DNA from 3 places in the Pseudooceanicola aestuarii genome. Region 3 is predicted to be linked to each of the others. Evidence: riboswitches for the same ligand, from Rfam matches in the RefSeq annotation. Region 3 holds a riboswitch; each other region holds the start of a gene.

Region 1 (9,562 bases), on a different contig from region 3:
GCCAGCTCCGCATGGGACAGGAAATTGTTCTGCTCCGGCGTGTACAGGCGGCGCATCAGCGCCTGCGAGGCGTCCAGCAGGGCCGAGGCCTCTGCCGACAACGGGTCATTCGGTTCCACAAGGATCATGCGCGCTCCCTCATCTTTCTTCAAATCTGCCCGGGTTTTCCCCTATGCCCGGCTGACCGGCACCCACCGACCCGAATGCCAGCCCGTCGCGGCCCCGCTCGCCGCCTGTATGGCCGAGAGATCAGGCGGTCAGCGCCGTTTCGATGGCGGCACGGTCCAGCCCGGACTGGCCGATCACCACCAGCCGCGTGTCGCGCGGCGCGCTGCCGAAGGGCTGGTCGAAGTAAGTCTGCACCCGTGGCCCCACCGCCTGAAGGGTCAGGCGCATGGGTTTGCCCGCCACGGCGGCAAACCCCTTCAGCCGCAGGATATCGTGATCGCGGATCACACCGGCCACCTGATCGGCAAAGGCCTGCGGATCGTCGATTTCGCCGCGTGTGACCACAAAGCTCTCAAAGGCGTCATGGTCGTGATCGTGGTGATGATGGTCACCGCCCCCGTCGTGGTCGTCATGGTGGTGGTGATGCAATTCGTGCCGGGCTGCCATGTCGGTTTCCGCCTCGGTGTTCATGCCCAGCAGAACGTCCACCGGCAGGACACCCATGGCAGAGGACAGGATCTGCACGCTGTCCCGCGCACCGGCGCGCAGGCGGGTCATCGTGGTCTCCAACTCCGCCCCTGTCATCAGGTCGGATTTGTTCACCACGATCATGTCGGCGCAGGCCAGCTGATCCTCGAACAATTCGGACAGGGGCGTTTCGTGGTCGATGCTGTCGTCGGCGGCGCGGGCGGCGTCTACCGCGCCCTCGTCATGGGCGAACCGGCCTTCGGTCACGGCCTTGCCATCCACCACGGTGACCACGCCGTCCACCGTCACGCGGGTAGAAATCGCGGGCCAGTTGAACGCCCGGATCAGCGGCTGCGGCAGGGCCAGGCCGGAGGTTTCGATGACGATGTGATCGGGCCGGTCGGGCCGGGCCAGCAGGGCCTCCATCGTGGGGATGAAATCCTCCGCCACGGTGCAGCAGATGCAGCCGTTTGACAGCTCCATGATGTCCTCGTCGCGGCAGGTCTCGTCGCCGCAGCCCTTCAGGATATCGCCATCCACGCCCAGGTCGCCGAATTCGTTGATGATCAGCGCGATGCGGCGGCCGTTGGCCTGTTGCAGCATGTGGCGGACAAGGGTGGTTTTCCCGGCGCCGAGAAAGCCGGTGATGACGGTTGTGGGGATTTTGGCGGGCATGGGGGCTCCGATCTGGTTGGGCGCGGCGGCGTCAGTCGATAGTGACGATCTGCCGGGCCTCCACCGGCTGTCCTTCGGTGGCCAGCTGCTGGTGAGAATTGGCATTCAGGGTGACGCGGATTTCGGCCTCTCCGGGGGCGAGGCCGGGCAGGTGAACCCAGGGGCCGTAGGCGCGCACGATCTTTACCCCGTCCACATAGACATGGGCATGACCCTGGCCGGTGACATGGGCGGCGTTCACCGCCTCGGGGGCAAAGGTGAAGCCTTCGGGCCGGATCTGCAGGTTCACGCCGCCCGCACCCTCCGCCGTGGCAGCGAAGGTGACCGAGACGGGCGCGCCGTTCTCCAGCAGGCTGTCGTGGTCATGGCCCGCCATGGTACCATGCAGCGCGCCGCTGTCGTCATGGGGCGCGCCATGGGCGGAATGGTCATGGGCGGGTTCCAGCTGCGCCCCGGTGGCCGAGGCGGTCAGAAATCCGATACCGCCGCCGAAGAACAGGCCGATGATGAACAGGAACAGGGAATTCTTCATGGGATCATGCCCGGACCTGCCGGGCCTCCTGTCGCGGCCGGGACGCGTGCACGCCCCGGTCGGAATGGCGGATCAGGCGGCGCGGGGGGCAGGCTGGACCTGCCCTTCGCGTTGCCAGAAATAGCCGGCGAAACACCCGGTCAGCACCCAGGCGGCCAGCCCGACGCCAAGCGCGCGCCCGGCAAAGAGGCCCCCGAGTTCGGGCGGCACGGGCCCGGTGAAGACATCCGGATGCGGCGCGCCGATCACATGTGGCGCGGCCAGCAGCACGATCGCGGCGCCCCAGGCGGCCCAGCCGCGGCCGAAGGCCAGAAGCCACATCGCCACCCCCGCGGCCGCAACGGTGCCCAGCCACCACATCTGGCGCAGGGTCACGTCGGCGGCGGCGACGCCGGGCAGTTCCGGGGGCAGGCTGACTGCGGGCCAGAAATGCACCGCGACAAAGCCCGCGATGCCCCACAGCACCCCGGTCCGCGCATCCACCCGTGCGCCACGCTCTGCCGCCAGCGCCATCAGCGCCACCAGGATCAGGGCATAGCCGGTGTAGACCAGGGTGGTGAACAGCACGCTCAGCCCGTCGCGCATGGCGTCAAAGCCGCCGATATCGGGATGGGCCGAGACGGGATCGGCGCCGAAATGCACCAACTCTCCACCTTCGTAGAGTTCCGCGTGCAGCAGCACGGGCTGCACGAATGCCAATTGCAGCGCGGCGGCAATCAGCCCCGCTGCAAATCCAGCGAACAACGCGCTGGTCAGAATGCGACCGATCATCGGATCAGTGGCAGGGGAAGCCGGTGGCGTGACGCACGTCATGCGCCGCGTCATGCAGCGTTGCGGCCTGCACATGGCCCGCAAGGACGATGATGGCGGCGCCGATCAGCATGGCGGTGATGGCCCCCACCAAGGTGGAGGTCGATGTGGCGTTGGTGCGCTGGGCGCCCTGGGCCTGGACTTGGGTCGTCATGTCAGTTCTCCTTTTGCTGTCACACCCGACAGCGTTGCAGGTTTCCGATGCACGGCCGGTCTCCTGGCTGGCGGGTCTTTGCGTGGCCTGGCCTTCCCGGATGGCTCCAGTGGCGCGTTCAGGCCCGCTACCGCTTCACAGTCGCGGGGGCGGCTGCGGCTTGGGGCCCCGAGATGGGTCGCCCGTTCCGCATTCCCGTTTCATCCCCGGACGCTTTGCGCCCATGGGGGAACCGTACAGCTTCGTTTCTGGCGCGAAGCTGCACGCCGCGTCAAGGTGAATCGCCGGGCCAGCGGCAGCGCGGCAGCAGCGATGACGCTGCGGGATCGGCGGGAAACCGCAGTCGAAATGCGCAATATCTTGTGGATAAGGCCCTGGCACGCCGCAGATGCTGGGCGCCGCGCGTTGACACGCGGGCGTTGGGCGGGGACTTTCGGGGAACGACCGGAATCGGCGATCACAGACACGGGGCTACGACATTGCGCTTTTCCAGACTCAGATTGACGGGGTTCAAATCCTTCGTGGATCCTACCGACCTGATCATCGGGACGGGGTTGACCGGCGTGGTCGGGCCGAACGGCTGTGGCAAATCCAACCTGCTGGAGGCGCTGCGCTGGGTCATGGGCGAGAACCGCCCCACCGCGATGCGTGGCGGCGGCATGGAGGACGTGATCTTTGCAGGTGCCGCCACCCGCCCGGCCCGGAACTTCGCCGAAGTCGCGCTTCAGATCGACAATTCCGAGCGGCTGGCGCCCGCCGGGTTCAACGACGGTGACCAGCTGGACATCGTGCGCCGCATCACCCGCGACGTCGGCAGTGCCTACAAGGCCAATGCCCGGGACGTGCGGGCGCGCGATGTGCAGATGCTGTTTGCCGATGCGTCCACCGGGGCGCATTCGCCCTCGCTGGTGCGGCAGGGGCAGATCTCGGAACTGATCAACGCCAAGCCGAAGAACCGCCGCCGCATCCTGGAGGAAGCTGCCGGGATCTCGGGCCTGTATGCCCGGCGCCACGAGGCGGAGCTGAAGCTGAAAGGGGCCGAGCAGAACCTGGCCCGCGTCGATGACGTGGTCGAACAGCTGGCTCAGCAGATCGCCCAGCTGGAACGGCAGGCCCGGCAGGCGAAACGCTACCGCACCATCGGCGAGGAACTGCGCCAGGTGGAGGGGATGCTGCTCTACCGGCGCTGGAAGGAAGCGGAGGAAGCCCGCAACGAGGCCCAGGCGATCCTGCGCGACCGGATGACCGTCGCCGCGCAGGGCGAACGCCTGGCGCGGGAGGCAGAGGCTGCCCGCGAGGTCTGCGAGGCCGCGCTGCCCCCCCTGCGCGAAGAGGACGCCATCGCCGGGGCCCTGCTGCAACGGTTGCAGGTGGAGCGCGATTCCCTGACCGAAGAACAATCCCGTGCGGAGACCGCGATTGCCAACCTGACCGCGCGGATCGCCCAATTGTCCCGTGACGGCGACAGGGAAACGGGTCTGAACCGCGATGCCGAAGAGACCATCGCCCGGCTGGACGAGGAAGCCGCCGCCCTCGCCCGGGCTGGCGAGGGGCACGATGCCCGGCTGGCGCAGGCTGCGGAGGAGGCAAAAGCCGCCTCGGACGCGCTGTCGGATCGCGAGGGGGAGCTGACCGAAAAGACCGAAGATTCCGCTCGCCTGTCGGCCCGTCACCAATCCGCCCGGCGCTGGCTGGACGACAGTCGCCGCACCCTTGCCCGCAGCGAGGCAGAGGCGGAGAAAGCCCGCCGCGCCATGGCCGACAGCCGCGATGTCGTGACCCGCGCGGCCGAGACTTTCGAGACGTTGCAAGCACAGGAAGGCGCGGCCCGTACCGCGGCCGAAGCTGCTGAGACCGGCCTGGCGCAGGCCGACACGGCGCGCGCCGAATGCCAGACCCAGGAGGCCGAGGCCCGCGCAGCCCGTTCGGGCGCCGAAGGGGAGGTCAGCGCACTTCAGGCCGAGGTCGCGGCGCTGGACCGGCTGGTGCGCCGCGATACCGCCGAGGGCGGGCAGGTGATGGACGCCGTGAAGGTGGCGCCGGGCTATGAAAAGGCGCTGGGCGCCGCGCTGGCCGACGATCTCCGCGTGCCGCTGGTTGCGGCGGATGGCCCCTCCGGCTGGGTGGCGCTGGCGGATTACGACGCGGCGCCGAAGCTGCCGCAGGGCATGACCCCCCTGGCCGATTTCGTCACCGTGCCGCCGGTCCTCGCTCGCCGCATTGCCCAGATCGGGGTGGTCGCGGCTGAGGACGGCCCGGCGCTGCAATCCGCGCTGCGCCCCGGTCAGCGCCTGGTCAGCCAGGAGGGGGATCTGTGGCGCTGGGACGGGTTTCGCGCCTGGGCAGAGGACGCGCCATCGGCCGCCGCCCTGCGGCTGGAGCAGATCAACCGCCTGACCACCCTGCGCCAGGAGGCCGCCGAGGCCGAGACCCGCGCCGCCGCCGCCCGTACCGCGCACGAGACGCTGGCCGCCGACCTCTCCCGCCTGACGGAGGCCGACAAGGCCGCCCGCCGGGCCCGCGCCGATGCCGATCGACAGCTGGCCGATGCGGCGCGCAAACTCTCGCGCGCAGAGGCGGATCGCACCCTGGCCGAAAGCCGGCTGGAAAGCCTTGGCCTGGCGGTGTCGCGTCACGAAGCGGATGCAGAAGCCGCCGCCGAACAGCTGGCCGAGGCCGAGGCTGCTATGCAGGTTCTGCCTGACCTGGACGCCGCGCGCGCCGCGCTGGACGCGGTCAAGACGGCGGTGGATGCCGCGCGCGGCCACATGATGGCCCTGCGCACCGCCCATGACGAGCTGCGCCGCGAAGGCGAGGCCCGCAGCCGCCGCAGCCGGGAGATCGTCACTGAAACCGACAGCTGGCGCACCCGCCTGCAAAGCGCCGACAGCCGGATTTCCGAGCTTGACCAGCGCCGCCGCGAGGCGGAGGCCGATCTGGCCGAAGCCCGCGATCTGCCCGACATGCTGGCCGATCGCCATGCCACGCTGAGCGATCAGATCGCCGTGGCGGAGGGGCGCAAGGCCAATGCCGTCGATGCGCTGTCGGTGGCGGAGACGCATCTGCGCGACGCTGTGCAGGCGGAGCGGGAGGCGGAGCGCACCGCCTCGGAGGCGCGCGAGGCCCGCGCCCGTGCCGATGCCCGCGCCGATGCCGCGCAGGAGGGCGTTGAAACCGCCGCCGAACGCATCGCCGAGGCGCTGGAAATGTCACCGAAGGAGCTGCTCCAGAGCCTCGACGCCGAGGTCGGCAAGATGCCGGGGGTCACCGCGCTGGAGGCCGACGTGACCCGGCTGCGCCGCCAGCGGGATGCCCTGGGCGCCGTCAACCTGCGCGCCGAGGAAGACGCCAGCGAGGTCGGTGCCGAACACGAGACCCTGACGCGGGAGAAAGCCGACCTGGAGGATGCGATCCGCACCCTGCGCGGCGGAATATCGGGCCTGAACCGCGAAGGCCGTGAACGCCTGCTGACCGCGTTCGAACAGGTGAACAGCAATTTCTCCCTGCTGTTCCGGCATCTTTTCGGCGGTGGGGAGGCCAGCCTGATGCTGGTCGAAAGCGATGATCCGCTGGAAGCCGGGCTGGAAATCATGTGCCAGCCGCCGGGGAAGAAGCTGTCGGTCCTGTCGTTGCTGTCGGGTGGGGAACAGACATTGACCGCGCTGGCCCTGATCTTCGGCGTCTTCCTTGCCAATCCCGCCCCGATCTGCGTTCTGGACGAGGTGGACGCGCCGCTGGACGACGCCAACGTCACCCGGTTCTGTGACCTGCTGGACGAAATGTGCCGCCAGACGGAAACCCGGTTCCTGATCATCACCCACCACGCCGTCACGATGGCGCGGATGGATCGCCTGTTCGGTGTGACGATGCAGGAGCAAGGGGTCAGCCAGCTGGTGTCGGTGGATCTGAAGAAGGCCGAACAGATGGTCGCCTGAGGCGGTGCCAAACCTCTGGCCCACGCCTTCGGTCGGGCCACCGGTCCGGCCTGCGACGAGGCCCCGCACCTGATCCGCCGGTGCCAATCGCTGATCAACCTTTTCCGGGTCACCTTTCCCCGCCGCGACCCTTCGGGGTGGAAGGAGGGGATGATATTGAACGATCAACAGTTCAGGACGTGGATGGTCTGTATCGTGGTGGCAACGCTGTTGGTGACGATCATCCGGCTCTTGATCGGTCTATAGGCTGAAAAAGAGCGGCCCGGCGCAGTAGCAGCTCCGCCGGGCCGTTTTGAAAGTGGTGACGTCGGACGCCCTCAGTTCAGGAATGGCCAGGATAATTCCATACATCCAAACAAACCGTAAACGCCTTCAGAGACGGCGCAGCAGCTCCATCGTGGGCCAGGCGTCGGCGGGCAGGCCCAGCTCCTGTTGCACGGATTGCACCGCCCGGCGCGTGCCGGCGCCCAGGATGCCGTCGATCTTGCCCACGTCATGGCCCCGCGCCTGCAACTTCTGTTGCAGCTGCTTCATCTGCGCGCCCGACAATCCCGGATCGGGGTTGCCCGCATCGAACACCGGCGCCCCTTCCAGCCGATTGGCGAAATAGGCGGCGGTCAGAACGTAGGTAAAGCTCTGGTTCCATTCAAAATAGACATTGAAATTCGGATAGGCGAGGAAGGCCGGACCCTTGCGCCCCTGCGGGATGATCACCGATGCGGGCAGGTCCGACAGCCAGCGGCCCGACCGGGGCTGCACCCCCATCGCCTGCCAGTCCTGCGGGCGCAAGGTGGTGCGTAGCCCGGTCTTGGACCAATCCATCTGATCGGGCACGCGGATCTCCTGCATCCACGGCTGGCCTGGTGCCCAGCCCAGATGGCGCAGCATCCTGGCGCCTGACAGCAGGGCATCGGGGGCGGAACCTTTCAGGTTCACATGGCCGTCGCCATCGCCATCCACGCCATTGTCGATGATGTCGCGCGGCAACATCTGGACCATCCCGATTTCACCCGCCCAGGCGCCGGTGGTGCGGGCGGGGTCGAAATCCCCTGCCGCGTACAATTCCAGCGCGGCCAGAACCTGGGGCCGGAACAATTCGGGGCGGCGGCAATCGTGGGACAGGGTGACCAGCGCATTGGCGGTGTTGAAATCCCCCTGGAAGGCGCCGTAATCGGTCTCGAACGCCCAGAAGGCCAGAAGAACCCCGCGCGAAACGCCGTATTCGCGCTCCATCCGGTCAAAGACGCTGGCGAACTGGCGCGCCTTGGATTGACCGGTCTGGATCCGGTTCTGCGAGATCAGGCGCCGGGCAAAGGTGGTGAAGTCGAGGGTAAAGACACCCTGACGGCGATCCGCCGCGATCACCTTGGGATCCTGGCGCACGGGGGCAAAGAACGCGTCCACCGTCGCGGCGTCATGGCCCAGGGCGCGGGCCTCCTGTTTCAACCCGTTGACGAAGGTGCCGAAATTGCCACCGCAGGATTGTGCCGCCACGGGCAGGGCTGCAAGGGCCAGCGGTATGGCAAGGGCTAGGCGGGCGATGCGGGCCATGGCGGTCATGGTCACTCCTCTGACTGGAAACCGGCGCCACCTTAGCAGGCTGCGGCCGTGGGGCAATCCGGTCAGAACAGGGCAATCCCCGCAGATCCCAGCACCAGCACCGCCCACAGGCGCCACAGGACCGCGACCGCGGCGTCTATCCGGGCCGGGTCGGGGTGGCGCGCGCCGCCGGGATGGATGAACGGGTCGTCGGTCGGCACGCCGTCATAGATGCGCGGCCCCGACAGGGCGGTATCGACGGCGCGGGCCATCGCGGCCTCGGCCCAGCCGGCATTGGGAGAGCGATGGCGCCGCGCCTCGTCGGTGATCTCCCGCCAATCGCTCAGCCGCGCGGACAACGCCGCCAGGATCAGCCCGGTGATCCGCGCCGGCACCAGGTTCAGCAGGTCGTCCAGCCGTGCGCTGGCGGCGCCAAAGGCGCGGTGGCGCGGCGTGCGGTGGCCGATCATGCTGTCGGCGGTGTTCACCAGCTTGTAGATCAACAATCCGGGCAGACCGCCGATCAGGAACCAGAAAGCCGGGGCGACGATGCCGTCGCTGGCATTTTCCGCCGCGCTTTCTATGGCGGCGCGGGCCACGGCGGGGCCGTCCAGCGCAGCCGTCTCGCGCCCGACGATCCGGGCGACGGCGCGGCGCCCCTCGGTCACGGAGCCGCGCAGCGCCTGGGCGACCTGGCTGACGTGATCGACCAGCGACCGATGTGCCAGCAAGGCGGTGGCCAGCGCCAGCTCCACCCCCCAGCCAAGTGCGCCCAGCAGATGGCCCGCGCCCCAGCCCAGGGCCACCAGCCCCAGGGCCAGGAACAGCCCGTTGCGCCCTGCCCGCCCGGCGGTGTTGAACCGTTTGTCGGCCCAGTCGATCAGGCGGCCCATCAGCACCACGGGATGCGGCAGGCGGGTCCACAGGCGGCGCGGTTCGCCCAGCAATGCATCAAGGCACAGCGCCAGGGTCAGGATCAGGGCGGTGCTCATGTCAGCGCGGCCTCCAACCGGGCCCAGCCATGGGCGGGCGGCAGCCCCAGGCGCAGCCAATGGCGATTGTAGGGGAAGACGCGGGACCAGATGCGGTGCCGGGCCAAACGCGCCTGTACCTCCAGCGCCGGGCGGGGCGCCGTCTCGTACAGGCGGAACAGCGGCGTGCCTCCGGCCAGGCGCAGCCCCGCCGCATCCGCCAGCCCGTCCAGGCGGGCGGTATCCGCCAGCAGGCTGTCGCGTGCGCATGTGGCCCAGCCGTCGTCCTCCAGCGCCGCGCGGCCCAGCA
Region 2 (9,562 bases), on a different contig from region 3:
GCCGCGCGGTCGGTGGCTGTGTCGCTACGCCCGCCATGCGGCAGCCGGCCGAGTGTCACCAAAGCCTCCACGCTGACCGGCCAGGCGATTTCGCGGGCCTGCGGCATCCAGGCGGCGGCGCGCGCGCGGGCATCGGGGGACAGCGCGGCCAGGCTGCTTGTGCCTGTCGCCGGGATCAAACCCAGAGCGGCGCGCATCAGCGTGGTCTTGCCCGCACCATTGGCTCCGATCAGGCCGACCAGTTCTCCGCCTTGCACGGACAGGGAAATATCGCGCAGTACGGCCCGTCCCCGCCGGGTGACGGACAGACGATCGAGGCACAGCAAACTCATGCCTCCGCCCGCCCGGTGCTGCGCACGAGGTGCAGGAAGAACGGTGCCCCGACCAGCGCGGTCAGCACCCCCAGTTTCAGATCCTGGCCCGGCAGCACCACCCGCACCGCGATATCCGCCGTCAACAGCATCGCCGCCCCCCCCAGGGCCGAGGCCCCCAGCAACGCGCCGGGTCGGGCGCCGACCAGCGGGCGCAGCAGATGCGGCACCACCAATCCGACAAAGCCGATGGTCCCCGCCACCGCCGTGGCGGCACCAACCACGCAGGCCGTGCCGATGACCAATTGCCATCGAGTGCGCGCCAGGTCCATGCCCATGGCGGCGGCGGCGTCCTCCCCCAGGGTCAACGCCTCCAGCGCGCGGGCCAACGGCAGCAGCAGCGCCCAACCCAGGGCCATCAGCGGCAGCGCCAGCCAGACATGCAACATTGAGCGGTCGGCCAGCGATCCCATCATCCAGAACACGATCTCGTTCGCGGCATAGGGGTTGGACGACAGGTTCAGCACAAGCGAGGTCAGCGCCCCCGCCATGGCCGAAATCGCGATGCCTGCCAGGATCAGGGTCAGCGCCCCGCCGCGTGGCCCGGCCAGCGCCAGCAACAGCAGAACCGACACCAGCGCCCCCGCCAGCGCCGCCAGCGGCAGGGCCAGCGCAAAAACCGCGACCGCGCCGGTCTGGATCGCCAGTACCGCACCCAAAGCGGCAGAGGCCGACACGCCGATCAGCCCCGGCTCCGCCAGCGGGTTGCGCAGGTAGCCCTGCATCGCCGCCCCCGCCAACCCCAACGACGCACCAATCGCCAGCCCCAGGATCATCCGGGGCAGACGGATTTCGCGCATCACCAGGGTCATCGGCCCCTCCCCGCCCGCGATCAGCGCGCGCAAACTGTCGGCCCAGCCGATGCCCGCCGGGCCGATCAGCAACGAGGCAAGGCACAGCAGCGCCACCACCCCCAGCAAAATGCGGTTGACCGGCCTCATTCCGCCACCAACCCCTGCCGCAGCGCCCGCATCCGCGCCACGGCGTCCAGCACATGTGGCGTACCGCAGATCCAGTCCCGATCCGTCAGCACCGCCCCCGCCGCGCGACGCCGCAGGGCCTGCAACGCGGGGTGATGCAGGATTTCCTCGGCACGGGCGGCGCCGGGATGGGGCCGCCCGGTGATCACCATGTCGGGGGCGGCCATGGTCAGAACCTCCAGTGGCAAATGCCCGCCCGTGGGCAGGCCGACCTCGGCCGCGATATTCGTGAAGCCTGCGGCGGCAATGACCTGTCCGGCCAGCGTCCGGTCCCCCGAGGCATAGCCGTTCGCATGGTAGAGCGCGGCGCGCGGACGCTCACCGCCCCTGGCTCGCAGGGTGGCCAGCCGGCTCTCGAATTCGTGGATCATGGCGCGGGCCTGTTCCCTGCGGCCCAGCGCGGCGCCCATCTCTGCCAGGCGGTCGGGCACGTCGGCCAGGGAATAGGCCGGCGCAATCACCACCACCGGCACGCCCAGGCGGCGCAGCATCGCCACGCTCGCCCGGTTGGAAAAACTGCCGGCGATCACCAGGTCCGGCTCCATCAGCCAGATTTCCTCGGCCCGGCCATGGTTCACCGGATAGGCTCGCGCCTCCGCCGCCATGACCGAGGAACGCGGGTCGCGACTGAGCGCGCTGACCGACAGCAATTGTCCCGGCGCGGCCAGCAGCATCGCCAGCTGGTCGGTGCACAGGTTGATCGACACGACGCGGCCGGGCGCGGCAGGCCCCTGCCCGCCCGGCGTCATGGGGCGGTCCAGCGCCCGCCCCGGCCCTGCCGCTGCCGCCACCGTGATCAGCAGCGCCAGAAGACGGGCCGCGCGCCTCACCAATCCGCACCCAGCCCGACATAGGCGGTGCGCCCGCGCCCGGCATAGCCCCAGGCATCGGAATGGGCGGCGTCGAACAGGTTGTCGACCCGCGCGGTCAGGCGCAGGTTGTCCCCGATCCGGCGGCTGCCGGCCAGGTCCACGGTCCAGTAGGACGGCAATTCCTTGGTGGCGTAGCTGCCCCAGAATTGCGTATCGGCATTGCCTGCGACATGCAGCGCCTGCGCGTCCAGCGTGGTGCGGCCATCGGCACTGGTCCAGGTGGCGCCCAGCGACAGCTGGTGCCGGGGGCGCCGGATCTCGACGCTGCCGTCGGGATTGGTGGCGTCCAGCAGGGTATAGCCCAGGCGCAGCGCCAGTTGATCGGTCGCGTCATAGCGGCCGCTGACCTCCACCCCACGGCGCAGGCTGGTGCCGGATTGGTTGACATAGCTGTAGCTGCCGGGCCCGGTGGCAACCGCGGTGATCTCGTCCTCCAGCCGTTCCTGGAACAGGGTCACGTCCACCACCCCGCGCCCCAGGGGCAGCTCCACCCCCAGGTCGACGGATCGGTTGCGTTCCGGATCAAGATCGGGATTCCCGACATAGCCCCATGCATTGGCGAACAGCTCGAAATAGCTGGGATTGACGACGCCCGCCCCGGCAGAGGCATGCAGCCGCGCCCCGTTGTCCAGCGTGTAGGCCGCCGCCGCGTTCCAGGTCACGGCGTTGCCGAACACGCTGTTGTCATCGTAGCGCGCGCCGATCTGCACATCCAGCCCGCTGTCGAAGGTGCCACGATATTCCAGCGCGACAGAGCGCGTGTCGCGGTCATAGCCGGGATTGGCGGTGCTGCTGTCGTGTTCATCCTCCAGCAGCAGGGACAACACCTGCGCCCCGGTGGCGACCGGACCGTCCAACCCGTAGGACAGGCGCAGCCGGGTGGCGCGGCTGTCCTGATCGGTGGGCGCGCCGCTGTTGATCTCCTGCGTCAGGCGGGTGCGCTCCAGCCCCAGCCGGGCCGACAGCCGGCCATCGGGCGTGGTGTAATCGGCGTAGATCTGGCCGCCTTCCTCCTCCCGCACGGTCTGGGCGGCGGGGTCGTCCAGCACGTAATCCCCCGGCCCCGTGGCCACAAGGGCGGTGGCGTCGGTGTCGCCGTCCTCCTCCGAGCGGCGGTAGGTGAAGCCCAGGGTCAGCCCCTCGGCCACCGCGTGATCGCCCGACAGGGTCAGCGTCCGGCGGAAGATGCCGTCCCGTTCCCCGCCGGACCCGGAATAATCCCAGCCCCTGTCCTGCATCCGGGCAAAGCCCAGCGCCACGCCACCCTGCGCCCCGCGATATGCCAGGTAGCCCGAGGCCGACCAGCCGGCGCCGCCCTCCACCTTGCCGCCGTAGGAGAATCCCGACCCCTCGGATTTGCGGGTGATGATGTTGATTACCCCCGCCGAGGCGTCCGAGCCGTAGGCTACCGATTGCGGGCCGCGCAGAACCTCGATCCGGGCGATATTCGCCGTCTCCAACCCACTGAGGACATAGGCCGCATCCCCGCCCGCCGCGCGCACGCCGTCGATCAGGATCAGGGTGTGATTGGCCTCTCCGCCGCGGATGCGGACCTGGGTGAAACTGTGGCCATTGGCGTTCACGCTGACCCCGGGCACCGCGCGCAGGGCGTCCTGCACGGTGGTCAGCCCGCGATCGGCGATGTCCTGCGCCGTCAGCACCGTGGCCGCGCGACCGTAGCGGGCCGCCGCGATCGGGGTGAGGCCGGCAGAGACGATGATGTCCTCCAGGGCGAAATCCGTGGTGCTGTCCTGCGCCATCACCGGCGCGGCGGTGGCGGCGGCAAGTGCGATGGCTGAGACGGTGATGAAGGTGGTGACAGAGACGGCGGAACGGGCCGTCGGATTGGTGAGGCTCATGATCTATCCCTTCCCTGCGCCGGATCCGACGCATGGCGATTGCGAACGACCCACGGGGGGAGGGGCTCCCGCCGACGGTCAGGCGACTGCCACCACGACGGAAAAGGTCCGTTGCCTCGCGCGCGCCCCGCGTGCGGACTGGGTGATCGGCTTCGGCAGGTCTCCTGACTTGCGGGTCGATGCTGTGCCGGGTCTTCCCATCCCCGAGGGGACAGTGACATGGTCCGGCGTCGCTCTCCGCTTACAGTTGCGGGGGCAGTCGCGGAATTGGGTCAGACCCGCACCGCGTTCCCTATTCACCGGACGCGCGAACGCCCGGACCGAAGCATCCCGAGTGCTAGACCATGCCACCCCGTCGGGCAAGGGGCGATCAGCCCCCCCGGGATCGGCGTTTGATCGGCGCTTGATCAGCACCCGCTTGCCCCCCGGTTGACGCCCGGTCGCCACCCGGCCGGGGACGATCCGGCCACGGCTACGGTTACGGCGGCGCGGGGTCGCGGTGGGGCACCATGGGGCGGCGGCGGGCAGGCAGGCCGGGCAGACGCCCCCGTTCCTACGCCGGAGATCTTGACGAATGATTACCGCCAAAGCGGTTTTCCGCTGCGCTGCCGGTCAATGCCACGGAGCCGGACCGGCGCCTTGCACCTGGCCAAAGATGTTCTCCCGGTGCCACCGCAGGTTTTCGGGATGGGGCGCATTGCGCGGGTCTTCGGGTTGCAACAGCTTGCCGCTCGGGGCCAGCAGGCGGTCGATCACCTCTCCCGGTACCTTGTTGCGCGACACCAGCACTGTCTCGCAATCCTCCGCGACCGAGATCAGGCCCCGATCGAACATCCAGTGCAACGTCCCGGACAAGGCCAACCCGTTGCGCACGGAATCGTTGCCCCTGCGATCGACGGGACGGATATGCGCGGCCTGTACCTCCGGCCGCCCGCCACCGTTTCGCAAGCGCAACCCGGACAGGGCACAGCGGTAGCCATAGGCCTCCCGGACCTTGCGGCGGAACGCGACATCCCGGTAGGCGCGGCGGGTCAGCCGTTCCAGCACCGGGCGTTCGAACGGTTCCGCCCCCTCCGCCATTGCGGCGGACCGCGGATCATAGCGTCGGGCTTCGAGGGCCTCCAAATCCCGGGGAAGGCCCAGATCCAGAATCCGGGCGAACTCCGCCTCCGGCAGCACCCGCACCGCGCGCTGGACCAAACCGCCCTGTGCGGGGGTGCCGTCCGATCGGGTCAGCGCGGCTTCCAGCGGACGGCCCTCCACCAGCCGGGGCACCTCCTGGACGAAAGGCAGGAAACTGCCCGCTTCCATGAGGGCGAGGAACCGCCCCTCCACCCCGGGTTTGGGGATGATCCGTGATATCCTGGCGACCGCGAAATAGCCGTGCGGCCCGGCCTTGACCGGCTCGTAATAGATGATCCAGTCGCCGACTGCCGCGCGCATGTCCTTCAGGTAGGCGCGGGGGAAGTCGTAGACGACATCAGGCTCGTCCTCGTAGATCGAGTCGGCCTTGTGCAGAAGAACCAGTTTCACCATGCCGCCCAGGAAAGCGCCATCCCACCGGAAAGCAACAATTTTCACGATTTTCCCGACCCGAACGCCGCACCGGGCCGGGTGCGCCGGCGCGCAGAGGTGATTTGATCCCGCTCCGAAAGCGGGTAAATTCGGGATCATGATGCCTGACCTTCAGTCCCGGTTCCCGCCGCGCCCGACCCGTGTGCACGAGATGTGCGGCACCGGGGCGGCGTGCTTTGCGGCGATCTGTGCGGCCCGGCTGCCGGTGGCGGGAACGCCGTTATTCTGGGTGCGCGAGTCCTGGCGGAACGAGACCCTCAACCCCTTGGGATTGGGGGATTTCATCGACCCGTCGCAGCTGCTTCTGGCGCAGGCGGGCAACCAGGCGGAGGCCCTTGCCGTGGCCGAGGAGGCGCTGCGCGACGGGGCTTTGCCGCTGGTTGTCATCGAGTTGAGTCAACCGCTGAACCTGACCGCCGGGCGCCGGTTGCAACTGGCCGCCCAGGCCGGGAAGGCGACCGGGCTGTGCCTGATTCCCGAAGGCGCCGGCAGCAATGCCGCCGAAACCCGCTGGCGTTGCACCCCCGCCTTCGACCCGGAGACGGAGACCAGGGCAGACGACGGGAGGTCGACCTTGCATCGGTGGGATCTGATCAAGAACAAATCGGGAACAATCGGCGCCTGGCACGTCCGTTGGGACAGCGCCGCGCGGCGCCTGCACGACATTATCCCGGTTGCCCCCTGATCGGCTCGATAGGCACGCCCGACGCGCTCTGGTCATGGCGCGGCAGCCGGGCGCCGTTTGCCAGCCGCCCCCGGCGCGCTAGCTTCAATGGCCATACCAATGCTCGGATGGCCCGACCCGATGAACACGCAGATTGGACCGGATATTCGCGCCTTGCGCAAAGCGCGCAAACTGACCCTCGTCCTGGCCTCCGGGAAATTGGGGCGTTCTCCGGCATGGCTCAGCCTGATCGAACGCGGCGTGACCACCCCCTCGATCGACGACCTGGCCCGGATCGCGGACCTCTACGGGATCAAGCTGTCGTATTTCTTCCGCTCCGCCACCCGGTCCCCGGCAGAGCAGGGGCAGGTCCTGCGCGCGGCCGACCGGATACCCATCGGATCGGCGGAAACCGGGCTGGTGGAGGAATTGCTGTCGCCGCGCCTTGATGGCCGGTTCGAGATCATCAAATCCACCTTTGCCCCCGGGGCCGAAAGCGCGGGCCAAAAGGGCGGCGGCGAACGCGAAGATGGGGGGCTGATCCTTTCGGGGCGGTTGCAGCTGACCCTGGAGGAGACGCATTTTGACCTGTCGGCCGGGGACAGCTTCCAATTCCAGGGCGCGCGCTACGCCTGGCGCAACCCGGGGCCGGAACCGGCGGTGGTGATCTGGGTCATCGCCCCCGTGGTCTATTGACCCGCCGTCCGGGCCCCGACGGGCCGTCAGGCGCGGACCGGTACGCCCCCGGCCTCAGGCGGCGTCGGGGAACCGGGTGGGATCGGCGGCAATGGCGGACCAGCACATGCGCAGGATGTCGTCCTTTTTCTCCGCCGTCAGCGGGCGGGACGAGGCCCGGTGCCATTTCAGCGCGTTCCGAATGCCGCCCCCGGCGAACCCTGCCATGGAGCGCGGGTCCAGCGGCTTGAGGATGCCCTGGGCCTGGGCCTCCGTGAACAGGGCATTGTTGTAGGTGCGCAGCGGGCGAAAGACCTCGGCGATTTCGGGGGTGGCGATCAGAGGCACGTTGGACAGGTATTCGAACAACACCGCCCGATCCGCATCGGCCCAGAAGAAATCGACGTAATTGCGCAAGTAGCGCAGCACCCGCGCGCCCGCATCGCCGGCGTTGCCCGAATCAGGCGCGGCGGGAATGTCGGGCCTGTCGGTGGGCGCTGCGGTCAGGGCGCAGATGATCTGGTCGGCGAGCTGCTGGTAGACGCCCAGGATCAGATCCTGTTTCGACGGGAAGTAATTGTAGATCGACCCGACAGCCACGCCCGAGTCCCGCGCAATGCGCGAGACCGGGAATTCCAGCCCGTTGGTCACGATCAACCCGGCGGCGGCGGACAGGATGCGCGCCCTCTTGTCCCGCGCGGCGGGGGCCGCCGGAGGCGCATCGGCCCTGTCGATCACCAGCCCCGCGCCCCGCGCCTCCGCCGGTTCAGACCGCATAGACCGACCTCAGCACCGCGACGTCGGGATGGGTCATGGCGGCGGGAAACTGCATCTGCACGTCGACGCCCATCGGGGAAAACCGGTATTCGGTCAACCCGCAGCGCTTGTCCCCCACGCGGGGTTGCATCTCGTCGGGCATGGTAAAGGCCGTGGCGGGGCACCAGATGTGGCGCGTGTCGCCGACGCGGTGATCGCGGGCCTGATGGACATGACCACAGGCGAACAGGCGCACATCCGCCCCGGCCATCGCCTGTGCCAGCGGTCCGCGATCGGCCAACGGGACATAGCGGTAGGGCACGTCCACCGGCTCCTCCAGCGCGTCGCGCAGCAGCGGCTTGTGACAGAAAATCGCCACCGGGCGGCCGTCGCTGTCGGCCAGCGTGTCGGCCAGCCAGTCCTGCTGTACCGTCGCCCGCGCCAGCCCCGAGCTGAACAGCTGCGCGTTCAGCCCGATCAGCCGCCAGCCGCCCATGTCCAGATGCCAATGCCCCGGCCCGAACAGCGCCTCGTAGGTGTCGACCAGCGGATCGCTCACCCGTTTTTCGGGAACGTAGCCATGGTCGGAAGGGTTGTCGCCAACGTCGTGATTGCCGGGGATGCAGCGGTATGGGGTCCCCAGGGCCTCCATCGCTTCGCGGCCATGGACCAGATCGTCGGCGCGGGCCGTCGCCTCTACCGCGATATCGCCGGTATGGACCACCAGATCGGGCTTGGCTGTGGCGATGTGGTCGGCGGCGATGGCGAAATTGGGGACAAAGTCCGGGCGCTCCCGCGACAGGTGGGTGTCGCTGATCTGGATCAGGCTGAAAGTGTCCACGATATACCTCCCGGACAGTTGGCACTTGTTCTGCTTCGGCGGTAATCACATGATTTCATGACATTTTTGCGACGGAATGAATATTCGTTCAGTCTTCATCAAAGCGTTACGGACCCGTTGGAAAACCGTGATCAAGTGGTGGTCGAACTGCGGCTGCCTTCTGCATCCAACCGGAGACACCAGATGCTTTTCCAATCCCTGAAGTCCGCCACGTTGACCGCCGGCCTTGCCGTCGCCTCCAGCTTGGGCGCCACGACATTCGCCGCCGCCGAGACCGAAATCACGTTCTACCACTACCAGTCGGGCGGCAATTACGAGGCGCTGCGCACCATTCTCGACGATTTCGAAGCCGCCAATGACGGCATCACCGTCAAGGACATCTTTGCCCAGTCACAACAGATCACCGCCGAGGTCCAGGCCGCGCTGGCCGCCGGGCGTCCGGTGGACGTGGCCACGGTGATCGGCAAGAACATCGTCTACTTCCTGAACAACACCAACGCGGTCGACATGGTCGCGGCCTCCGACGGCGACACCGCCTGGCTGGACGGCTACCTGCCGAACTTCCTGGATCTGGGCCGCGACGGCGAGGCGATCTACGCCATCCCCCATGCCTATGGCACGCCGATGATGTACTACAACAAGGACATCTTTGCCGAGGCCGGGCTGGACCCCGAGATGCCCCCCGCCACCTGGGCCGAATTCCTGGAAGCCGGCAAGACCATCACCGAGAAGACGGGCAAGCCGGGCGGCGCGCATCTTCATGCCTCCATGGGCGATTACGGCACCATGGTCATGGTCACCAACGCCGGCGCCACCTACCTGAACGCCGACGGAACCGAAGCCCAGTTCGACAGCCCCGAAGGCATCGCCGCCCTGCAGAACTGGCAGGACATGGCCGTCAACGGCATGATGCCCATCGCAACCGACCGCAGCTGGAGCGGTGCGTTCATGGGTGGCCAGATGGGGATG
Region 3 (9,562 bases):
ATGTCTGGCGCGGTCTTCGGGCAGGGTCGTGGCCTGCCAATCGGACATGATGATGATGTATCGATGCGCCAGATCGGGATACATCGCGACGTGGTCGGGAATTCGGAACGGGGCGTCGTGGATGATCACCGCATCGGCTTCAGCCGGATGATTGACCAGCGGAACACCAGCCAATCCGAGAGCCTGCTGAAAGGCCAGCCCGGCACAGCGGTCCCCCTCCTCCGTCGACAAAAGATAGCAAACCCGCGGCAGTCGCGCAGTCCCACCGATCCTGATATCAAACATATAACACGCACTCCCTCGTCACCAATCTGAACAGGCAAAAATGCGTTACATGGCGGACGCCTGAGGCTGCGCTGGAAAACCCACGCGCCGTCAATGGCGAAGGCTCACGGAATTCACAATGCAAAATTGCGAATTCGTCCTATCCAAATTTCATCGTTATATGCGTCTTTCACCGCGGATTTTTCCGCTTTTCGAAAGTGTCGCACCGTCCTTGCATGAACAGGAATGCACAGTGAAAATTACATGTCCAGAAGAATGTATACAACCTCCCCGAGGTCGACATCAGGCGTGAGGGCGATTTCGGAATTAGCGCGCCAAATTCTGGTGGTAGTAACGGTTTTGGTGTCAAAAATTGACAGAGATTTTTATCTGACACTCTGCCCAAAATTCCAGACATCATCTGAAAGTATAAAAATTTCTGGATAAAATTCAAAGGCATGTAAGAAATCAGCCATCGGGCTGCGCAGTAGAATGCATCCGTAGCGCGTCGTCTATCCGGCATTCCCGACGCAATCACATATTGCAACTGCGCCTTTGCATCGCGAAGCGGCGCAATATCCTCGCGACACCTTGGTGGAGGCGGGAAAACTCTTTCGCCAATCCCCTACTTGGCCCCGCGCAAAACGCGCGTCAGGTCCGGGGGACGAAAGTTCGGGCCTTTCAGTACCTTTCCATCCGCACGCAACAGGGGGCGCCCGTCTGCTCCCAATTTCGACATATTCGACGCGTGAACTTCGGCCATTCCTGCTGCTTTGACCGGGTGCAACCCAAATTCGAGAAAGGTTCCATCCAATACGTACTGAATATCGCACAGGGCATCCAGAACCTCGACCATGTTCCCGGCAGAGACGGCGGCGCGCAATTCGGCAACTTCTTCTTCCAAAATGGCCAATCGCATCTCTGCCCGTTCTGCGGGTATCGCGGCGTCGTCCGCAATCGGCACGCCGAACGCATGGTGCCAGGCGCGGACCATCTCCAACGTGTTGTCAATCATCAGAAATCCCAGTCGTCATCTTCCGTGGCGACGGTTTTTCCAATGACATAGGACGAGCCGGAGCCAGAGAAGAAATCGTGGTTTTCATCCGCGTTCGGCGACAGCGCAGCCATGATAGCGGGGTTCACACTGCACAACTCATCCGGGAACAACCCTTCGTAGCCGAGGTTCTGCAAGGCCTTGTTGGCATTGTAATGCAGAAAGTTCTTCACATCCTCGGTCAAATTCAACGGATCGTAAAGACTCTCGGTATAGCGTGTTTCTATCTCGTAGAGTTCAAACATGAGGGAGAAGGCAAAATCTTTCAGCTCCGCCCGTTCGGCTTCGGTCAACCGTTCCTGGCCGCGTTGGAATTTGTATCCGATATAATAGCCATGCACCGCCTCGTCGCGGATGATCAGGCGGATCAGATCGGCCGTGTTGGTCAACCGCGCCCGCGACGACCAGTGCATCGGCAGGTAAAACCCTGAATAGAAAAGGAAACTCTCAAGAAAGACCGACGCGATCTTTTTCCGCAGCGGATTGGCCGTCGCGTCATATTCATCCAGGATCAACCGCGACTTGCGTTGCAACTGGGCATTTTCTTCCGACCAGCGGAAGGCTTCGTCGACTTCTGCCGTCGAACACAGGGTGGAAAAGATAGAGGAATAGCTACGCGCATGCACCGCCTCCATGAAGGCGATATTGGTCAGCACGGCTTCTTCATGCGGGGTTGCAGCATCGGGCATCAAGGCGGGGGCGCCAACGGTGTTCTGCACCGTATCCAGCAGGGTCAGTCCGGTGAAGACGCGGATGGTCAGGCGCTGCTCTTCTTCGGTCAGCTGGGACCAGCTTTGGATGTCGTTGGACAGTGGCACCTTCTCCGGCAACCAGAAGTTGGCGGTCAGCCGGTTCCAGATTTCCAGGTCCTTGTCGTCCTGCATCCGGTTCCAGTTGATCGCGCGGGGGACGGGGCGGGCAGTGTCGGTCATCGGGACGATCCTTGGCGGGCGGTGTAATGGGGTCGGTCGCAGGCGCGTGAAGATGGGTATAGAAAGGTCAGGCCTGCGGCATTTTCAGGTACAGCCGGCGCGGCACTTGGGAATACCCCCAAGGCGCCCCGCCAGCCCAACGTTCGAGATCAGAGAGAACAGGACACGCAGCCCTGCACTTCTGTCCCTTCAAGGGCCATCTGGCGCAGGCGGATGTAGTAAATCGTCTTGATCCCCTTCTTCCATGCGTGGATCTGCGCCTTGTTGATGTCGCGCGTGGTGGCCGTGTCCTTGAAGAACAGGGTCAGGGACAGCCCCTGGTCCACGTGCTGTGTCGCAGCGGCATAGGTGTCGATGATCGCCTCGGGACCGATTTCATAGGCATCCCGGTAATATTCCAGGTTGTCATTGGTCATGTAGGGCGCCGGATAATAGACGCGGCCGATCTTGCCCTCCTTGCGGATCTCGACCTTGGCGGTGATCGGATGGATGGAGGAGGTCGCATTGTTGATGTAGCTGATCGACCCGGTCGGCGGCACCGCTTGCAGGTTTCGGTTGTAAAGGCCGTCGCGCATCACTGTCTCGCGCAGTTCGGTCCAGTCGGCGCGGCTTGGAACGGTGATGCCGAAACGGGTGAACAGCTCCGCACCCGCCGCGGTTTCCGGCAGCCAGTCGCGGGCCACATATTTGTCGAAGAAACTGCCGTCCGCATAGCTGCTGTCGGCGAAGCCCGCGAAACTGCGCCCTTTTTCCCGCGCCAAGGTGCTAGAGGCACGCAGACAATGATAAAGAACCGTGGCGAAGTAGATGTTGGTAAAATCGATCCCTTCGGGCGATCCGTAATGGATCCGCTCCCGCGCGAGGAACCCGTGCAGGTTCATCTGACCCAGGCCGATGGCATGGCTTTCATCATTGCCGCGCCGCACGGAGGGCACGGAATCGATCGACGACATTTCCGACACGGCATTCAGTGCCCGCACAGCAGTATCCACGGTCGCGCCCAGATCGCCGCCATCCATGGCCCGCGCGATATTGAGCGAGCCGAGGTTGCAGGAGATATCCGTGCCCAGATGTTTGTACCCCAGATCGTCGTTGAATTCGGACGCTTCGTTCACCTGCAGGATCTCGGAACACAGGTTCGACATGGCGATCCGCCCCTTCACGGGGTTGGCGCGGTTCACCGTGTCCTCGAACATGATGTAGGGATAGCCGCTTTCGAACTGGATCTCGGCAAGGGTCTGGAAGAACGCGCGCGCGTTGATCTTCTTCTTGCGGATCTTGGGGTTGGCGACCATTTCGGCGTATTTCTCGCTGACCGAAATGTCGGAGAAGGCGCAGCCATAGACCTTTTCCACGTCATGCGGGGAAAAGAGGTACATATCCTCGTTCTTCTTGGCCAGCTCGAAGGTCACATCGGGGATCACCACGCCCAGAGACAGGGTCTTGATCCGGATCTTTTCGTCCGCATTCTCCCGCTTGGTATCCAGGAACCTAAGAATATCAGGGTGATGCGCGTTCAGATAGACCGCGCCCGCGCCCTGCCGTGCGCCAAGCTGGTTGGCGTAGGAAAAGCTGTCTTCCAGCAGCTTCATCACCGGGATCACGCCGGAGGACTGGTTCTCGATGCCTTTGATCGGGGCTCCGTATTCGCGGATGTTGGTCAGCATCAGCGCCACGCCGCCGCCGCGCTTGGACAATTGCAGGGCGGAATTGATACCGCGCCCGATGCTTTCCATGTTGTCTTCCAGCCGCAGCAGAAAACAGGAGATCAGCTCCCCCCGCTGCGCCTTGCCGGCGTTCAGGAAGGTGGGCGTGGCCGGCTGAAACCGGCCGGCCAGGATTTCCTGCATCAGCCCCATCGCCAGCGCCTCGTCCCCGCGTGCCAGGGCAAGGGCGACCATGACGACGCGATCCTCGAACCGCTCGAGATAGCGTTTGCCGTCCCGCGTCTTCAGCGTGTAGCTGGTGTAATACTTGAAGGCGCCCAGGAAAGTCGGGAACCGGAACTTGGCCTTGAACGCGGCATCCCAGATCCGCGCGATAAAGGCGCTGTCGTACTGGTCCAGAACCTCTGCCTCGTAATAGCCTTCCTCCACCAGATAGCGCAGCTTTTCCTCCAGCGAGTGAAAGAAAACGGTGTTCTGGTTGACGTGCTGCAAGAAATATTGCCGCGCGGCCAGCCGGTCGGCATCGAACCGGATCTTGCCCTGTTCGTCATAGAGGTTCAGCATCGCGTTCAACGCGTGGTAATCCAACCCCTGCCATTCGGTGGGAACGGCCTTGGCCGGTGCGGCGTCGCTCAGATCGCGGTCGAGAATTGCGTCTTCCAAAACCTGTCCAGTCCTTCGGTGACGCGGGTGATGTCGGTGTCCGTTCCGGCCAGTTCGAACCGGTAAAGGACCGGCACGCCGCATTTGCGTGCCACCACATCCCCCGCCAGGGCAAAGGTTGCCCCAAAATTGCGGTTGCCCGCGGCAATGACGCCGCGGAGATGCTGCCGTGTGCCCGGGTCGTTCAGGAACCGGATCACCTGTTTGGGAACCGCGCCCCGCCCCTGCCCATCCGCAAAGGTGGGCGTGATCAGCACAAAGGGCGCGCGGGGGGCGGGCATATGCTCCCCCGGGGTGATCGGGATTCGCTGGGCCGGCACCCCCAGGCGGGCGACGAAACGATGCGTGTTCCCCGATCGGGAGGAGAAGTAGACCAGCCCGCCCAAGGCCGGCCTCAGCCCAGCGCGTTGATCTTGTCGGGGCGGAAACCGGCCCAGTGATCGTCGCCTGCCATCACGACAGGTGCCTGACGATACCCCAATTCGGTCACGCGCGCCAGCGCCTCGGCGTCCTCGGTCAGGTCGACCAGGTCGTAATCTAGCCCCTTCGCGGCCAGCGCGCGGGTGGTGGCGGTGCATTGCACGCAGGCGGGTTTGGAATAGACGGTGATGGTCATCGGGGTCTCCGGTCGTAGCAGCATTTTCCGGGTTTCGGGGCAGAGACGCCGACCGCCGCGGCCCTGTCCAGGCCCCGGCTGATGCGATGTCCCCGGACCCTCCGTCCGGTCTCGAAATTTGTGTCCCGGCAGGTCTCCTGGCTTGCGGCTCGAACACCCGTCCCCCCCTTCCCGACGGCACATCCGCCAGTGGATCAACGGGTTCGGGCTTGCCGCTCACAGTTGCGGGGGCAGCGCCGGCATTTCACCGGCTTCCCATTTTCACCCGAAACGATTTCCGGGCACCAAGACAACATCATATAGACGCCAATGCCAGGGGAGTGTCAATATATGGAGTTCCGGAGGAAAGTAGCCCGGTGATGGCATACACGTTTGGAAGCCCCGGGAAAGGCATGCCTTTTCCCCCCAAACCCCCGTCGCGTCCAGTACGAAAAAAAAATTTTCCGCTCAGAACGCCAAATCCTTGACCGCCTCCATGGTGACGTGGGTCGATGTGCTCTCCACATGCGGCAGGGCCGAGACGACCTCTCCCAGAACGCGCCTGTAGCTGTCGATATCCTCCGTTCGGACCTTCAGAAGGTAATCGAAGGATCCGGCGATCATGTGACATTGCTCTATTTCGGGCACTATACGCACAGCCGCGTTGAAGGCGCGCAGTGCCGCCTCCCGCGTGTCGGACAATGTCACCTCCACAAAGGCGACATGCGCGCGGCGCAGGGCGGCCGGGTCCAGCACGGCCCGGAATCCCAGGATGACACCATCGTCCTGCAACCGCTTCAGACGGGCCTGGCAGGGGCTTTTGGACATGCCGATGCGCCGGGCCAGATCCGTGGCGGGCAGCCGCCCTTCGTTCGATAGAATATCAAGAATCTTCCGATCAAACCGGTCAAGCTGCCTGCTTTCGGACATATCGCACACCTATAGGTCTGAATATCCACCCCAGAGAAGTCATATCACCTGAAATTTTCGGAGATCAAGGCAACACGCCCGCGTCACTTCTGCGACACTGGGTTAAACCCCTGTTGCCGAGGCCCGCCATGACCGATCTTTCCACCCTTCGCCGCCAGATCCGTGACCTGACCCGCGCCCCCGAAGCGCAGGTGATCGACGCCCTTCGGGCGCAAAGCGCACCCTCCCCCGCCCTGCGCGAGGAAATCACCGCCCGCGCCCGCGATCTCGTGCAGGAGATCCGAGGCGACGACCGGCCCGGCCTGATGGAAGTTTTCCTGACTGAATATGGCCTGTCCACCTCCGAGGGAATCGCCCTGATGTGTCTGGCAGAGGCGCTGTTGCGCGTGCCCGATGCCGAAACCATCGACGAGCTGATCGACGACAAGATCGCGCCTTCGTCCTGGGGGGAGCATCTCGGGAAATCGTCTTCTTCCCTTGTCAATGCCTCCACCTGGGCGCTGATGCTGACGGGCAAGGTCCTGGATGACGACCGGTCGCGCGGCATGGCGCATATCCTGCATTCCGCCGTCAAGCGCCTGGGAGAGCCGGTGATCCGCACCGCAGTCCGCGCCGCCATGCGCGAAATGGGCAACCAGTTCGTTCTGGGCGAAACCATTGAAAGCGCAATCAAACGCGGGCGCGGGATGGAGGCCAACGGCTACACCTATTCCTACGACATGCTGGGAGAGGCCGCGCTGACCGCCCGTGACGCCGCCAAGTTCCACGCCTCCTATGCCCATGCGATCCGCACCCTGGGCGCGCGCGCCACCTCCGCCGATATCCGCGATAACCCCGGCATTTCGATCAAACTGTCCGCACTTCATCCCCGCTACGAGGTCGGCCAACGGGATCGCGTGATGGCAGAACTGGTAGACAGCGCCCTGGATCTGGCCCTGCTGGCCAAGGAACACAACATGGGTCTGAACATCGACGCAGAAGAGGCCGACCGCCTGGACCTGTCGCTGGACGTGATCGAGGCCGTGCTGTCCGACGACCGGCTGGCCGGCTGGGACGGGTTCGGCGTGGTGGTGCAGGCCTACGGAAAACGGGCCGCGCCGGTGCTGGACTGGCTGCACGCCGTCGCCAGCAAACATGACCGCCGGATCATGGTCCGGCTGGTCAAGGGCGCCTATTGGGATACGGAGATCAAGCGGTCGCAGGTGGAGGGGCTGCCCGGCTTCCCTGTCTTCACGCGCAAGACGGCGACCGACGTGTCCTATATCTGCTGTGCCGCGCGGCTGTTCGCGATGACCGACCGGATCTACCCGCAATTCGCCACCCACAACGCCCATACCGTCGCCGCCATCCGCGCCATGGCGCCTGACACCGATTGCTTTGAATTTCAGCGATTGCACGGCATGGGGGAGGTTCTGCATCGCCGCGTGAAAAAGGCGGAGGGCACGCGCTGCCGCATCTACGCCCCCGTTGGCGCGCATCGCGATCTGCTGGCCTATCTCGTGCGGCGGCTGCTGGAGAACGGGGCCAACTCCTCCTTCGTGAACCAGATCGTGGACGAGGACGTGCCCCCCGCCGTTGTCGCCGCCGACCCCTTTGCCGCCTGGGAGGCGGAAAAGGACCAGCCGCAACCGCATATCACCGCACCCGAGGCCCTGTTCGCCCCGGAACGGACCAATTCCCGGGGCTGGGATCTGCACGACACCACCGACCTGGCCGAGATCGAGACCGCCCGCGCCCCCTTTGCCCGCCACCAATGGACCGCCACGCCGCTCCTGGCGGTGGAGGCGACGGGCGGCGCGCCGCAACCGCTGATCAACCCTGCCGATCCGTCCGATATCGTGGGACATGTCGCGGAAACCACCGCCGAAGAGATCGCCTCCGCCCAGGCCGCCGCCACCGATTGGTCGATTGCCACGGGGGCAGAGCGGGCGCGAACCCTGTCCCGCGCCGCCGATCTTTACGAGGCGCATTTCGGCGAGATCTTCGCCATTCTCACGCGGGAGGCCGGAAAAACCCCGCGCGACGCCATTGCAGAGCTGCGCGAAGCGGTGGATTTCCTGCGCTACTATGCCACCCGCATCGGCGGCTTGCAGCATGATGCGCGTGGCGTCTTTACCTGCATCTCGCCGTGGAATTTCCCGCTGGCCATCTTTACCGGGCAGATCGCCGCGGCCTTGGCGGCCGGGAACGGCGTACTGGCCAAACCCGCCGACGCCACGCCTCTGATCGCGCATCGCGCCGTGTCGCTGCTGCATGAGGCCGGCGTGCCACGGGCGGTGCTGCAATTGCTTCCCGGCACCGGCGCGCAGGTCGGCGCGCCGCTGGTGGAAACGCCTGACCTGGCGGGCGTCTGCTTCACCGGCTCAACCGCCACGGCACAGGGGATCAACCGCGCCCTGGCCACCAGCGCCCCCACCGCCCCGTTGATCGCGGAAACCGGCGGGTTGAACGCGATGATCGTGGACAGCACCGCCCTGCCCGAACAGGCGATCCGCGATATCGTGATCTCCTCCTTCCAATCGGCAGGCCAGCGGTGTTCGGCGCTGCGGCTGCTCTACCTGCAAGAGGATATCGCGCCCGCCTTCCTTGAAATGCTCTACGGCGCGATGGAGGAGCTGGCCTTGGGCGACCCATGGGATCTGGCCACCGATATCGGCCCCGTCATCGATGCCCGCGCCCAGGCCGGCATTGCCGAACATGTCGCTCAGGCCCAGGCCGAGGGCCGCGTGATGAAAACGGTCGCTGCCCCGGACACCGGCCATTTCATCGCCCCCACCGTGATCCGCGTCGCGGGCATGGCGGATCTGGAGCGGGAGATCTTCGGCCCCGTTCTGCATGTGGCGACCTTCCGGGCCAGCCAGCTCGATCAGGTGATCGACGCGGTAAACACCTCTGGCTACGGGCTGACTTTCGGACTGCACACCCGGATTGACGACCGCGTGGAACATGTGGCCAACCGGGTGCGGGTTGGCAACCTTTACGTGAACCGTAACCAGATCGGCGCCATTGTCGGATCGCAACCCTTTGGCGGCGAGGGTCTTTCCGGTACCGGGCCCAAGGCGGGCGGGCCAAACTACGTGCCGCGCTTTACCGCGCTGCCCCGCGCAGATGCGGAGGATGCGGGCGACGGCGGCGATGTTGCCGAACTGGATGCCACGGCGGTGCAGCAGGCGCTGGACGCCCTGCCACGCCCCTGCACCGCGCCGCTGGAGGTGACGGACCTGCCCGGCCCGACAGGCGAATCGAACCGCCTGTCGCTGTTCCCGCGCGGCGTGGTGCTGTGCCTGGGGCCGGATCTGGACAATGCGACGCGGCAGGCGCAGGCGGCACAGGCGCGCGGCTGCGCGACATTGACCCTGTGTCCGGGCGCGACCGGCGCGGGCTGCCTGGATAGACGTTTGTCGCCCGAGGTACTGAAAGATCTGACCGGTTTCGACGCCGTGGCGCTGGCCGGAAC

The links. Region 3 has a riboswitch for cobalamin ahead of nrdH (glutaredoxin-like protein NrdH). Riboswitches for the same ligand answer to the same signal wherever they lie in the genome.
Region 1: it holds a riboswitch for cobalamin, as region 3 does, so the genes downstream of both, G5A46_RS03395 (CbtB domain-containing protein) here and nrdH (glutaredoxin-like protein NrdH) in region 3, are expected to answer to the same signal.
Region 2: it holds a riboswitch for cobalamin, as region 3 does, so the genes downstream of both, G5A46_RS07485 (TonB-dependent receptor plug domain-containing protein) here and nrdH (glutaredoxin-like protein NrdH) in region 3, are expected to answer to the same signal.

Annotation. Positions count from the first base shown of each region.
Region 1 covers NZ_JAAFZC010000001.1:727,610-737,171, reverse strand. Annotated here, with positions in the region: gene G5A46_RS03415 (GNAT family N-acetyltransferase) at 1-128, opposite strand, end outside; gene cobW (cobalamin biosynthesis protein CobW) at 250-1,311, opposite strand; gene G5A46_RS03405 (hypothetical protein) at 1,343-1,843, opposite strand; gene G5A46_RS03400 (CbtA family protein) at 1,916-2,614, opposite strand; gene G5A46_RS03395 (CbtB domain-containing protein) at 2,619-2,807, opposite strand; cobalamin riboswitch at 2,844-3,059, opposite strand; gene smc (chromosome segregation protein SMC) at 3,287-6,742, shown strand; gene G5A46_RS03385 (lytic murein transglycosylase) at 7,115-8,302, opposite strand; gene cbiB (adenosylcobinamide-phosphate synthase CbiB) at 8,365-9,273, opposite strand; gene G5A46_RS03375 (threonine-phosphate decarboxylase) at 9,270-9,562, opposite strand, start outside.
Region 2 covers NZ_JAAFZC010000001.1:1,578,005-1,587,566, reverse strand. Annotated here, with positions in the region: gene G5A46_RS07500 (ABC transporter ATP-binding protein) at 1-332, opposite strand, end outside; gene G5A46_RS07495 (FecCD family ABC transporter permease) at 329-1,312, opposite strand; gene G5A46_RS07490 (ABC transporter substrate-binding protein) at 1,309-2,184, opposite strand; gene G5A46_RS07485 (TonB-dependent receptor plug domain-containing protein) at 2,178-4,082, opposite strand; cobalamin riboswitch at 4,220-4,422, opposite strand; gene G5A46_RS07480 (HNH endonuclease) at 4,695-5,663, opposite strand; gene G5A46_RS07475 (hypothetical protein) at 5,755-6,342, shown strand; gene G5A46_RS07470 (helix-turn-helix domain-containing protein) at 6,463-7,017, shown strand; gene G5A46_RS07465 (TetR/AcrR family transcriptional regulator) at 7,072-7,773, opposite strand; gene G5A46_RS07460 (metallophosphoesterase family protein) at 7,763-8,593, opposite strand; gene G5A46_RS07455 (ABC transporter substrate-binding protein) at 8,777-9,562, shown strand, end outside.
Region 3 covers NZ_JAAFZC010000002.1:591,410-600,971, forward strand. Annotated here, with positions in the region: gene G5A46_RS15645 (glycosyltransferase family protein) at 1-285, opposite strand, end outside; gene G5A46_RS15650 (pyrophosphohydrolase domain-containing protein) at 890-1,279, opposite strand; gene nrdF (class 1b ribonucleoside-diphosphate reductase subunit beta) at 1,279-2,250, opposite strand; gene nrdE (class 1b ribonucleoside-diphosphate reductase subunit alpha) at 2,400-4,481, opposite strand; gene nrdI (class Ib ribonucleoside-diphosphate reductase assembly flavoprotein NrdI) at 4,550-4,966, opposite strand; gene nrdH (glutaredoxin-like protein NrdH) at 4,975-5,196, opposite strand; cobalamin riboswitch at 5,307-5,500, opposite strand; gene G5A46_RS15675 (Lrp/AsnC family transcriptional regulator) at 5,644-6,105, opposite strand; gene putA (bifunctional proline dehydrogenase/L-glutamate gamma-semialdehyde dehydrogenase PutA) at 6,234-9,562, shown strand, end outside.